Regions from separate parts of the Geobacillus sp. CCR genome, predicted to be linked through region 3. Evidence: predicted binding sites of a transcription regulator. Region 3 holds the regulator's gene; each other region holds the start of a gene.
What was found. Region 3 encodes Rex, which represses fermentation and respiration genes when NADH is low (regulators of the CRP and FNR family bind a similar motif). Its sites were predicted from a motif close to TTGTGAAATATTTCACAA; they were not measured.

Region 1 (3,954 bases), on a different contig from region 3:
AAGTCAAACCGGCTTGACGAATCGCCGTACGTCAGCTCTTTGACAAGCCCGATTTCCTTAAAGACGCGCAAGTTATTGTAGACGGTAGCTACACTCATGTTTGGGAATTTCCCTTCCAGCGCTTTGTATATTTCATCAGCCGTCGGATGGGACATCGAGCTGATCAAATACTCCAATATCGCATGACGCTGCGGCGTGATGCGTATGCCAGTCTTTTTCAGCATGTCAAGCGCTTCCTTCAGTTGCTCGTTGTCAGACACCGTCATGCACCTCACTCTCTGTGCAAAGGTGAAAAAAATTATCACTTTATAATATTTATAATTAGTCTACAAAGAATACATGCCATTTGTCAATATAGATGCCATTAATATATGGGCTCAGACGCCATTTTAACAAAAAAAGGAGGCGGAAATTGTTTCCGCCTCTTATGTCATTCATTTGAGGAGGTTACTATGTATCATACGCCAAACGATGTACATTGTCTGGACGCTTACCTAGATGACGCTAGTCGGGCGACTTCCGCAAGCGCCTCATCGACATGCCCCTTCACTTTCACCCCGCGCCATTCTTGGACCAACGTTCCGTCGGGGGCGATAATGAATGTCGAGCGATCAATGCCCATATATTCCTTGCCGAAATTTTTCTTTTTCTTCCATACCCCATACAGCTCGGCCACTTCATGCCGCTCATCAGAAAGAAGCAAAAATGGCAACTCATATTTTTCGATAAACGCCTCATGCCGATTCATCGGGTCGGTGCTCACTCCTAAAATGACGGCGTTCAACTCAGCGAACTGCGCATGGCGATCGCGAAAGTCGCACGCTTCGGCTGTGCACCCCGGGGTCATGTCTTTTGGATAAAAGTAAAGCACCACATACCGGCCGCGAAAATCAGACAGCGAAACCATTTTCCCATTGCTTGCCGGCAAGGTGAAATCTGGAGCTGGCTGGCCAATGGCAATCGTCATGTCGTTCCCCCCGTCTTCTTCGTTTTCTTTTAGCGTAGCGAAGACGAAGGGAAATTGCAACTCATATCAGCGATGATCCCAGTCAAACACGGTGCGCGTCACGATGACAGCGGGCATAATGTAGCCGAGCAGCGCTTCGGCAATGGCGATCCACCGCCCGACGCCGATCGGAGTGACATCACCGTATCCGACCGACAAAAGCGTCATACCGCTTAAATACAAGCTGTCTTCAAGCAGCGACAAACGATCTTTCGATGCGCTATTTGGGGATGGGGTAAACACAGCATGGCCGTTTACTTGCAAAATCATATAAATCATGGCAAAACCGAGCAACATCGTTAAATACCATTGGACGAGAACCCATAAGCTATCGAGTGACAGGCGATGCGTCGCTTGCACGCGCACTGTCCAAAGCGAGGTGATGCTGCCGAGCAGTACGGCGGCAACAATGCCAAGGAAGGCGTAATCCATCACGTTCCCCCCATTTTTGTCCGTCGTTCATATATACGCGGACAACCGGGCGATTATACCGCATGACCCTCCGCACCCTGCTTGAATCGGCAGCACTCCTGTATTCCACCGGATCACCCGACCCATTTGACAAGCCAGCGTCCCGTCAGATGAAGCCAATCGTTGCGCTTTACTGAGCAAAATAGCGCGCCAATACACCTTTTAACGTCGCAGCACTACGGTGGAACCATTTTTTCTCCTCCTCGTCAAGTTCAATTTCAATCACTTCGCGGATGCCATTTCGGTTGATCACAGCAGGCACACCGATGTAGACATCGCGTTCGCCGTATGGGCCGTCCAAGTAAGCGGAAACGGTCAAAATGGCATTTTCATGATGCAAAATGGCGCGCGTCACGCGGGCAAGCCCCATAGCAATCCCGTAGTACGTCGCTCCTTTTTTCTCAATAATTTGGTAGGCGGCATCGCGCACATTGACAAAAATGCGCTCGAGCTCTTTTTGCGCTTCTTCCCCTTTAGACTCGACCAGCTTGCGGATCGGCACGCCGCCGATATCAGCCTGGCTCCAGACCGGGAGTTCAGTGTCGCCATGTTCGCCGATAATATAGGCGTGCACGTTCGTCGGGGCGACGGCGAAATAGTCGCCCAACAAGAAGCGGAACCGCGCCGTGTCCAAAATCGTGCCCGATCCGATTACTCGCTCTTGCGGCAGGCCGCTGAATTTCCACGTCGCGTACGTTAAAATGTCGACCGGATTGGTGGCGACGAGAAACAGTCCTTGAAATCCGGATGCCATGACCGACTCAACGATCGAGCGGAAAATGGCAATGTTTTTGTCCACAAGATCAAGCCGCGTCTCGCCCGGTTTTTGGTTGGCGCCGGCGCAAATGACAACCAAATCGGCATCGCGGCAATCATCGTAATCGCCGTGCCAAATGTCAGCCGGCTTCGGCGCAAATACTTTCCCATGGTTGAAGTCCATCGCATCGCCCTCAGCCTTGTTTTCATTTGCATCGATGAGCACGATCTCATCGGCAATCCCTTGATTCATTAAGGCAAACGCATAACTGGCGCCGACAAACCCGGTGCCGACGACCGCTACCCGATTTCCTCTCCCGTTTTTCATCACTATTCACCTCTTCTTCCTTTTTGTGAATATATTCACATTTTATTTTACGCCACAACATGCTAACGATACAGACAAGGTTGTGTCGATTGCTTGACCATTGTTTGTCATTTTGATGGCAAATGAACAAAAACGGGCGGGGCGCCTAGCTCCCCGTCCCGCGATATCGTCTCACCCCGGCGTTCCAAAGCATGACCGAAACGGTGAAGCAAACCATGCCGACCACTGGGGTGAAAAAGGCATAACTGTACCATTCCTTTTTATCAAGAAAATAAGCAGCTGGATAAACGCCGACAAAGGCAAACGGCAGCACCCACGTTAAAATATAGCGGATGACGCGATGATAAATATCGATCGGGTAGCGGCCATAGCTGCTGATGTTGTACATCATCGGCATGATGGATGTGCGGGCGTCGGCAAAAAAACTGATCGTCGCCAGTGAAATGAAAATGCCGGCATAAATCAATGCACCGCCAATGACAAACAAAATAAACACGAAGACATCATACCAATGAAATGAAAGAGACAAGCGGCTGCCGGCATACAGCATAATGATCAGCCCGGGCACAGCGCCAAGCAACGATTCGAGCTCCATCCGCTCCAAAACAATTTGAAACAGGCTGTTTAGCGGGCGCGTCAACACACGATCCATTTCCCCCTGCACAATATATCGTTCATTAAAATCCCAAAGGTTAAAAAAGGCGCCAAATACGGCATATGGAACAAGAAAAAAACCGTAAATAAACAAAATCTCATCGCGCGACCAGCCGTGAAGCAGCGTCGTATGGCCGAACACAACCAGCAAAAATACCAAGTTGACCGCCTGAGCCATAAAGTCAGACAGCCACTCCACGAACAAATCGGCTCGATATTGCAGCTTTGTCTTCATATATTGCGCCATGTATTGAAAAAAAACCGATACGTAAAACAACGTTTACCCCCCTTGCACAACAAGACGCTTTTTCGCCGCTCTCCATAACCATCCAATCGGAAAAAGCAATACGATGCACCACGTTGCCTGCAGAAGCAGGCCATCACGGACAGCAGCACCTTTAAAACTTTCTGTCATGATCATGCTTGGGATGTAGCTGATGGCTTGAAACGGGAAATACATCATCGCCCGTTGCGCCCAATCAGGATAAAAGGAAAGCGGCAAAATGAGCCCAGAAAACAAGTCGATGATAAACCGCTTCGCCCTAAGCAACCCTTCATTTCGGAACGTAAAGAACGTCACAACCCCCGCAAGCAAGTTCAGCTCCGAAAAAATGATAAAGCTGAATAGAAGCGACAAGCCGAAAGACAGCCACGTTTTGGCGTGTCCCGGAAACTGAAGCGGCAAAAAAAGCGATACGACCAAAAGCCCAGGCAGCGATAAAAAGAAAAGGCGAAACAG
Region 2 (3,954 bases), on a different contig from region 3:
GTGCCCAACTATGGCCTAAAAATCCGCGTCATCGGTGAAAGCGTTGACCGCACGGCAGCGCGTGTGTTGATCCACCGCTGACCACCTCCAAAGGCGCACGGAACATTTCCGTGCGCTGAACATTTATCGACACGGTTTGTCATCCCTTCGTCGAATTTGTTGATTTTTCTTTCCCCCTTTTTTCCGCTTTTTCCGTTTATAATCATAAGTAGGATCGGATGAGAAGGGGGAACAATCAGAATGGAATGGTATGAACAGCTGTCGGCGTGGATTGCCGAGAAGCAGCCGGTGCGTGTAAAAACCTATCAAGGGGAAGCGGTCGTGCTGCCGGTCAAGCTGTATCAGGACACGCGCAAACTGTTTGTTTACAACCGGCAAATGCGTCTAATGAACATTCCGTTGGACCGGCTCATTTCCGTCGAGCCGACGCGCATCATCGGTTCCTTTGACCGTCGGGGAGAAGAGGCCATGGTACATACTCGTTGAACGGAGGGCACGCGTCTTTGGGCGCGTGTTTTTTTGATGGTGGTCGGCTGTTTCTGCCTGCGGTCTGTTCTGTTGCGCTGGGCTCTATACCCAATGAAGGCGGCATTCGCGTTGCGATGTGCCAGGGAGCGGAATGGTTTTTGTTGCATAGGCAAAGACTATCTTTTAGAATGGAAAGGACGAACGACTGACCATAAGGGGGAAGGGACATGCATGGCAAACGGATTGCCTTGTGCGCGTCACGCAAACTGGACGAAATGACAACGCTTATTGAAAAGCAAGGAGGAACGGCCATCATTCGTCCGGCGCAAGGGACCGTCTTTTCAAAGGGAAGCGAACTGGGAGAGGAAATGCGAACCGTCATCGCCATGCGGCCGGACTGGATCGTATTTACGACGGGAATCGGCTTTGAGGCGCTGTTGGAAGCGGCCGACCGGGAGGGAATGGCTGCTCAATGGCATCGAACGATCAAGGAAGCGAACGTGGCTGCCCGCGGCTATAAAACGGTGACGGCGTTGAAACAAATCGGCGTCACCCCGGTGGCCGCAAGCGAGGACGGGACGACGAAAGGGTTGATTGCTGCTCTTTATGGGCACGACTTTGCGGAAAAAAACGTTGTTGTACAGCTGTACGGCGATACCGCGCCAGCCTTGAAGCAGTTTTTTCTTGAACAAGGCGCTTTGTATACGGAATTGTTGCCATACCGGCATATCGCTCCGGATGAGGAGACACTGGCGACATTGTATAAAGAAATCGTCGGGCGCGAAGTCGATGCCGTCTGTTTTACATCGGCGATGCAAGTCCGCTTTTTCTTTTCGTTCGCCCGCGAGAAAAAAGAGATTGCACCGCTGCTTGACGCGTTTCGCACCGATGTCGTGGCCTGCGCCGTTGGCAAAGTGACAAAAGAAGCATTGGAAGAAGAGGGAGTCGATCGCGTCATCGCCCCGGAACATGAGCGGATGGGAGCGATGATTGTGACGCTTGCCCGTTATTTTCAACAATAAGCCCTGTTGAGGGTTGTTTTATATGAAAGGGCGGGGCGAGCATGAAACGAAGCTCATTCCAGCAGATGGCGAGCACGGTTCGGCGGGGATTTGCTACGGCGCGTCGCTCATGGGGGCGAGCGTGCTGTTTTTTTTGCGCTTGCCTGTCGGCGGTGTGATATGACTCACAACGATGGAGATGCTGCACACAGTATAATGGAAACAACGGACGGATCATAAAAAGGAGGAATTGATGATGCATTCATTTTGCCATATGGGCGGCCCTGAAGGGGTGAAATTATGCGCCGGTCTGGCGCAATTAAAACAAGAACACGGCCCGCTGCGCGCCCAAATGGAGCAGCTGCTTGCCGCAGCGGAGGCGATCGGCCGCGGGGAAAATGACCGCAACTGGCGTGAGCCGCTCGCTGATTTGAGAGAAAAAGTTGAATCGTTCGTCGCCGCCCTAGATCCGCATTCGGAGCGGGAAGAAGGCGTATTGTTCCCAATGATGGCTCGGTACATCGGGCGGACGACCGGCCCTATCGCCGTTATGGAATACGAACACGAACAGGCGAAAACGCGCCTTTCCATGTTTTTAGAAAAGACCGCCCAGCTGCCGGAGAACATCGACAGCAGGCAGGCGTTGACGCTTGCCGGCGCGGTGATTGAGGCGTATCATATTTTGGATGAGCACTTCATGAAAGAGGAGAACGTGCTCTTCCCGATGGCCGAGCAGTTGTTGTCCGATGCGGAGAAAGAGGAGCTGTTTGCGCGCATTAACTAAGTAACAAATGGAAAACAGGATGCCCCAAACGACGGGCATCCTGTTTTTTATTATTGGTTCATTTGTTGGCAGGTTGTTATGCGATCGTTAGGGTATGCGGAAGCGCACGTTGTTTCGTTCCCGCCGCCGTTAAAGTTGACAGGCAGGCTGTTAGGCAATCGGTTTGCCCCCTCCGCCTGTTCAGTTTAGGGTTCCTGATGTGACGCCCGCCGCTCGCTTACTTGGCGCGGTTGACCGGCTCTGCTTGTTTTGGCATTCGCTTTCGATAGACGACGTAGCTGCGCTGCAAGTAGCGGAGCGGGAAGCTGAATACGTGAACGAGACGGGTGAACGGCCAGACGGCGAACAAACCGAATGCAGCGAGAATATGAATCTGAAACCAAAGCGGCACCGCTTCCATATAAGCTGGGTTCGGACGGAACGTAAGAAGGCCGCGAAACCACGGGCCGATTGTCGTCCGGTAATCAAACCCGTGCGAATCGATGTTCAGAAACGTCGACGACAACCCGCTGGCGATCACGACAAGCAAAAATCCGAGCGCGACCCAGTCGCCGGTGCTGCTTGTCACCCGTACGCGCTTGACCGTCAAGCGGCGGCGAAAAAGGATCACGAAACCAACGAAGGCCGCCAAGCCGGCCGGAATGCCGCCTGCCAAGGCGAGGGCGTGGTACATCTCTTCTGTCACGCCAAGCGCCTCGTAAAACGGCTCGGGAATGAGAATGCCCATCACGTGGCCGACAAACACGAACAAAATGCCCCAGTGAAAGAGAAGGCTTCCAAGGCGCAACTGCCGTTTTTCAAGCAGTTCGCTTGATTTGGATGTCCAGCCAAACTGGTCGCGCTGGTAGCGCCAAATATGGCCGGCGACAAATAGGACAAGCGCCAAATACGGAACAATCACCCAGAGAAATTGGCTGGCCATGCCGTTGCACCTCCTTTCGGGAGCGGCGTCACGCCGAGTTGAGTGAATGTGTGATTGAGCGCGTCAAACAGCTGTGCATACGGGCTGCCTGCCGCTGCCAGCCGGTCGCCGATTTCGCGGATATGGCCGGCATAATCGGCGAGCAAGGCGGTCGTATGCTCTTGATCTGCATAGGCCATCCATTCAAGCATGAGCGGCAAGTAGTCGGGCAGCTCGTGATCGGAGACGGCGAATCCGGCCGCCTCGTAGCGCGCTTTTAAGGCGACGAGTTCGATTCCGCGCTCCCGCTGCTCGCCGTTTGTCATATACGTCAAGTACAAATTCGTTTTTTTGCCGAAATCAAATGTTTCGACATATTGCTCCATCCGCTCTCGAGCCGGGGTGACCGCGAGCTGTTCGGCCACTGCCAAAAGCGGCGCACGGACGGTTTCATCGTCAAGCGAGCGGATGGCGTCTAGGCAGTCAGGAAGCGATTCGGCCCACTGTTCGTCCGGGTAAGACAACAAATACGATACACATAGAAAGACCGTTTGTTGTTGTTCGCTGTTCATCGTAAATCCTCCATTTCATTGTTGAAGGGGCGGGGCTCGCCTTCTTTCTCCTTTTACAGCGTGCCGCAAGCGCCCGGGCCGCCGGCAAATGCAAGCCCGCAGCTGCCTTGTTCCGCGTACAAGTCAGCGACTTCTTCGCGGTGCGATGCTGGAATGACGAAGCGGTCTTCGTATTTGGCAATCGCGAGCAAACGGTACATCTCTTCAATGTCTTCACGGCTTAAGCCG
Region 3 (3,954 bases):
ATAGCCAACGGCTATGTCTTCAGCGGTGAGCACTTCATAGCCGCTCGGTCGATCGATCGAGAACGAAAAGGAGGCTGATTTTTCATCGTCGACAGGCCGTTCGAGCCGTTCTATTTTTTCCAGTTGCTTTCGCCGGCTTTGCGCCCGTTTGGCCGTCGAGGCACGGGCGATGTTGCGCTGGATGAAGTCTTGGAGTCGGGCGATTTCTTCTTGCTGTTTCTCGTACCGTCTTAACTCTTGTTCGTATTGCTCGGCCCGCAACTCCAAATAGCGGCTGTAGTTGCCGGCATAGTGTTTGAGCGTGGCATTCGACAGTTCGTATACGTCGGTGACGATTTTGTCTAAAAAGTAGCGGTCGTGGGAAACAACCAGGACGGCACCGGGATAGGCTTGCAAGTACTGCTCCAGCCAAGAGAGCGTCTCAAGATCCAAATGGTTCGTCGGCTCGTCCAAAATCAATAAATCCGGCTTGGACAACAGCAATTTCCCAAGGGCAAGCCGCGTCCGCTGTCCGCCGCTTAACGACGAGACCGGCGTAGTTTTATAATCATATGAGGAAAACTGCAGCCCGTGCAAAACGGAGCGGATGTCGGCTTCGTATTGGTAGCCGCCTTGTTCTTTGTATTGTTCTTGCAGCTCGTCATACGTTTTCAGCGTTTTTTCATAGCGAGCGGGATCGGCGAGTACGTCCGGGTCGCCGAGTTGCATGCTGAGTTCGGCGAGCTGTTTTTCGAGTCCTAGAAGCGGGGTGAATACCTCAAGCATTTCGTCCCAAATGGAACGCGGCGAGTCGAGCCCGCTGTTTTGCGCCAAATAGCCGATTTTGATATGGTTTGGTTTGATGATTTTGCCGCTGTCGAAAGAGAGTTCACCGGCGATGATTTTCAACAATGTCGATTTTCCCGCTCCGTTGCGGCCGACAAGGGCGATTCGGTCGCGGGACTGTATTTCTAGTTTTATATTCGATAAAATAAGGTCAGCACCGAAATATTTCGTGAGCCCGTGCACTTGCAAAATGATCATGTCCGTCACCTCGCGAATAGTTTAACGCAAGTCGCGAAAACGGTCAAAGACGAATGATGAAAAATCGTGTATAGTGTATAAATGGAGGAGATTGTATTGTCATCGTTCACTCATTTCAATGAACAAGGGCGCGCGAAAATGGTTGATATTACGCACAAAGAAGATACTGTGCGAGTGGCTGTGGCGCAAACGAGCGTGACTGTCAGCCGGGAAATTTACGAAAAAATGACGAGCAATGCGATCGAGAAAGGGGATGTGCTCGCCGTCGCTCAAGTGGCGGGGGTGATGGCGGCGAAGAAGACAGCTGACCTTATTCCAATGTGTCACCCGCTTATGTTAAAGGGTGTGGACATTGCTTTTGCTTGGGAAAACGATGGAGAAGCGCATAAGCTCGTCATCACGGCAACGGTGAAAACGAAAGGGAGCACAGGAGTGGAAATGGAAGCGCTGACGGCCGCTTCGGTCTGTGCGTTGACAGTGTACGATATGTGCAAGGCGCTTGATAAAGGAATGGTCATCGGTCCGACGTATTTGGTCGAAAAAACGGGCGGGAAGTCTGGCCATTACCGACGGAAAACCGATTAGCTAGGGGATGAGATCATGAGCAACGAACAACCGAAAATTCCGCAGGCAACCGCCAAACGGCTGCCGCTTTACTATCGGTTTTTGAAAAACTTGCACGCTTCCGGCAAGCAACGCGTCTCCTCTGCCGAGTTGAGCGAGGCGGTGAAAGTCGATCCGGCGACGATCCGCCGTGATTTCTCCTATTTTGGCGCGCTTGGCAAAAAGGGATACGGGTATAATGTCAATTATTTGTTGTCGTTTTTCCGCCGGACGCTTGAAGAGGATGAGGTGACCGAAGTCGCCTTGTTTGGCGTCGGCAATTTAGGCACCGCCTTTTTAAACTATAATTTTTCGAAAAACAACAATACGAAAATCGTGATGGCGTTTGATGTCGATGAGCGGAAAGTAGGGACGACAGTCGGCGGGGTGCCGGTCTATCATCTCGATGAGTTGGAGGAGCGGCTTCACGAAAACATCCCGGTCGCCATTTTAACCGTGCCGGCCGCCGCGGCTCAAGCGCTGACCGACCGCCTTGTCGCGCAAGGAATTAAAGGCATTTTAAACTTTACTCCGGCGCGGTTGAACGTGCCGAACCATATTCGCGTCCATCATATCGATTTAGCCATTGAGCTGCAGTCGCTCGTCTATTTTTTGAAAAACTATCCATCGCCATCGTAAAAAGGAGAGAAGAACACATGAAATATTTGTTGCTCGTTGCTGTGATTTTGTTGCTGTTTGGCACGAAAAAGCTGCCGGAATTAGGGCGGTCGTTCGGCCAGTCGCTTCGCGAGTTTAAAGACGCCACAAAAGGGCTCGCTGATGACGAAGAAACGAAAACCGACCGATGACAAGGCAGGATGGAGAAACAATGAATGACAAAGAAATGTCGGTGTATGAGCATCTGGGTGAACTGCGAAAACGGCTCATCATCGTGCTCATCTTTTTTGCTGCGGCGCTTGTCGTTAGTTTCTTTTTTGTCGATGATGTCATTTTGTATTTGCAGCGAACGACCGAGGCGAAGCATTTGACCATGAACGCCTTCCGCCTCACCGATCCGATTAAAGTGTATTTTCAGTTTGCCTTTGTCATCGCGGCTGTACTGTCGGCTCCGGTGCTGTTGTATCAAATTTGGGCGTTTGTCAGCCCCGGTCTGTATGAAAAAGAGCGGAAAGTGACGTTAAGCTATATCCCGGCGTCGATCGTTCTTTTTTTAGCAGGCGTCAGCTTCGCTTATTTCGTCTTGTTTCCGTTTGTCGTTCGATTTATGAGCCGGCTGGCTGACCAACTAGGGGTTCAACAAATGATCGGCATTAATGAATATTTTCAGTTTTTGCTTCAGCTCGTGCTGCCGTTTGGCATCGTGTTTCAGCTGCCGATCGTCGTGTTGTTTTTCACCCGCTTAGGGCTTATTACGCCGCAGCTTCTTGTTCGCATCCGCAAGTATGCGTATTTAGCGCTGCTTATTTTAGCGGCGGTCATTACGCCGCCGGATGTGCTGTCGCAAGTGATCGTCATGATTCCGCTCACCATTTTGTATGAAGGAAGCATTTGGGTGGCGCGCATCGGCTATCGGAAAGCGCAGCGAGCAGTCGAGCAGGAAGGCAATGAGTGAGGCGGGACGAAAAACATTGAGAGGAAAGCGAGCAAGGCCGGGCCAAACGAAGGGGCTGTCTCAAAAGCCGCAAAACAGGGCTTTGAGGCCGGCCTCTTGTTTTTTTGTTTCCATTTTCACGATATGATCGCCGTCATGGGATTGATGTTCTGGTCCCTTCCCGCGCGAATCACGGGAAGGGGGTCAGCGTTTTGAGGCGAAAAGAAGGCGAAGGGCGGTGCCGAAATCAAAGGCAGCGAGCGCCGCTAAAGCGATGGTGGAGACGTTCCAAACCGTTTCATGAGCACTTTCGATGGCCAAATACGTAAACATTGAGCCTAAGACGAAATACAGAAGCGAAAACAGCCGAGGGTTTCGCATCATAGCCAAACCCTCCAAACGGCGAGCGGCAGCTCGGACTGGCGCATCATTTTCTCAATCTCGTCGGCCAATAGCGTCTGCATGACGACGACGAACGTATTCATGGCGACATGGGCGAAAATCGGTACGAAAATGCGTCCGGTTTTTGCGTATAAAAACGCGAATACCATCCCCATGGATGTGTACAGAAGCAAATGTTCCGGCTCCATATGGACAATGGCAAACAAAAGCGAACTGACAAGCGCAGCAAGCCAAAAGTTGTATTTTTCATAAAGCGAGCCGAAAATGATTTTGCGGAAGATGAGCTCTTCCAAAATCGGGCCGATGACGGAGGTGACGACGACCAACAGCGGCGTCAGGCGGATGATATCGATGATTTGCCTTGTATTTTCCGA

Region 1: ACVBDQ_RS07395 (L-lactate dehydrogenase) is a predicted target of Rex. The motif match lies at 2,585-2,602, and genes of this name have one in related genera.
Region 2: ACVBDQ_RS08160 (hemerythrin domain-containing protein) is a predicted target of Rex. The motif match lies at 1,643-1,660, and genes of this name have one in related genera.

The regions. Positions count from the first base shown of each region.
Region 1 covers NZ_JBREBQ010000010.1:93,194-97,147, reverse strand. The annotation lists gene perR (peroxide-responsive transcriptional repressor PerR) at 1-266, opposite strand, end outside; gene bcp (thioredoxin-dependent thiol peroxidase) at 491-967, opposite strand; gene ACVBDQ_RS07400 (potassium channel family protein) at 1,034-1,438, opposite strand; gene ACVBDQ_RS07395 (L-lactate dehydrogenase) at 1,608-2,561, opposite strand; gene ACVBDQ_RS07390 (ABC transporter permease) at 2,707-3,492, opposite strand; gene ACVBDQ_RS07385 (ABC transporter permease) at 3,496-3,954, opposite strand, start outside.
Region 2 covers NZ_JBREBQ010000012.1:48,172-52,125, forward strand. The annotation lists gene ACVBDQ_RS08140 (immune inhibitor A domain-containing protein) at 1-81, shown strand, start outside; gene ACVBDQ_RS08145 (hypothetical protein) at 241-486, shown strand; gene ACVBDQ_RS08150 (uroporphyrinogen-III synthase) at 696-1,490, shown strand; partial or broken gene ACVBDQ_RS08155 (pyruvate synthase alpha chain) at 1,513-1,614, shown strand; gene ACVBDQ_RS08160 (hemerythrin domain-containing protein) at 1,726-2,253, shown strand; gene narI (respiratory nitrate reductase subunit gamma) at 2,471-3,175, opposite strand; gene narJ (nitrate reductase molybdenum cofactor assembly chaperone) at 3,151-3,726, opposite strand; gene narH (nitrate reductase subunit beta) at 3,780-3,954, opposite strand, start outside.
Region 3 covers NZ_JBREBQ010000040.1:4,608-8,561, forward strand. The annotation lists gene ACVBDQ_RS15280 (ABC-F family ATP-binding cassette domain-containing protein) at 1-1,023, opposite strand, end outside; gene moaC (cyclic pyranopterin monophosphate synthase MoaC) at 1,120-1,608, shown strand; gene ACVBDQ_RS15290 (redox-sensing transcriptional repressor Rex) at 1,624-2,265, shown strand; gene tatA (twin-arginine translocase TatA/TatE family subunit) at 2,283-2,435, shown strand; gene tatC (twin-arginine translocase subunit TatC) at 2,456-3,199, shown strand; gene ACVBDQ_RS15305 (YdiK family protein) at 3,383-3,562, opposite strand; gene ACVBDQ_RS15310 (CPBP family intramembrane glutamic endopeptidase) at 3,559-3,954, opposite strand, start outside.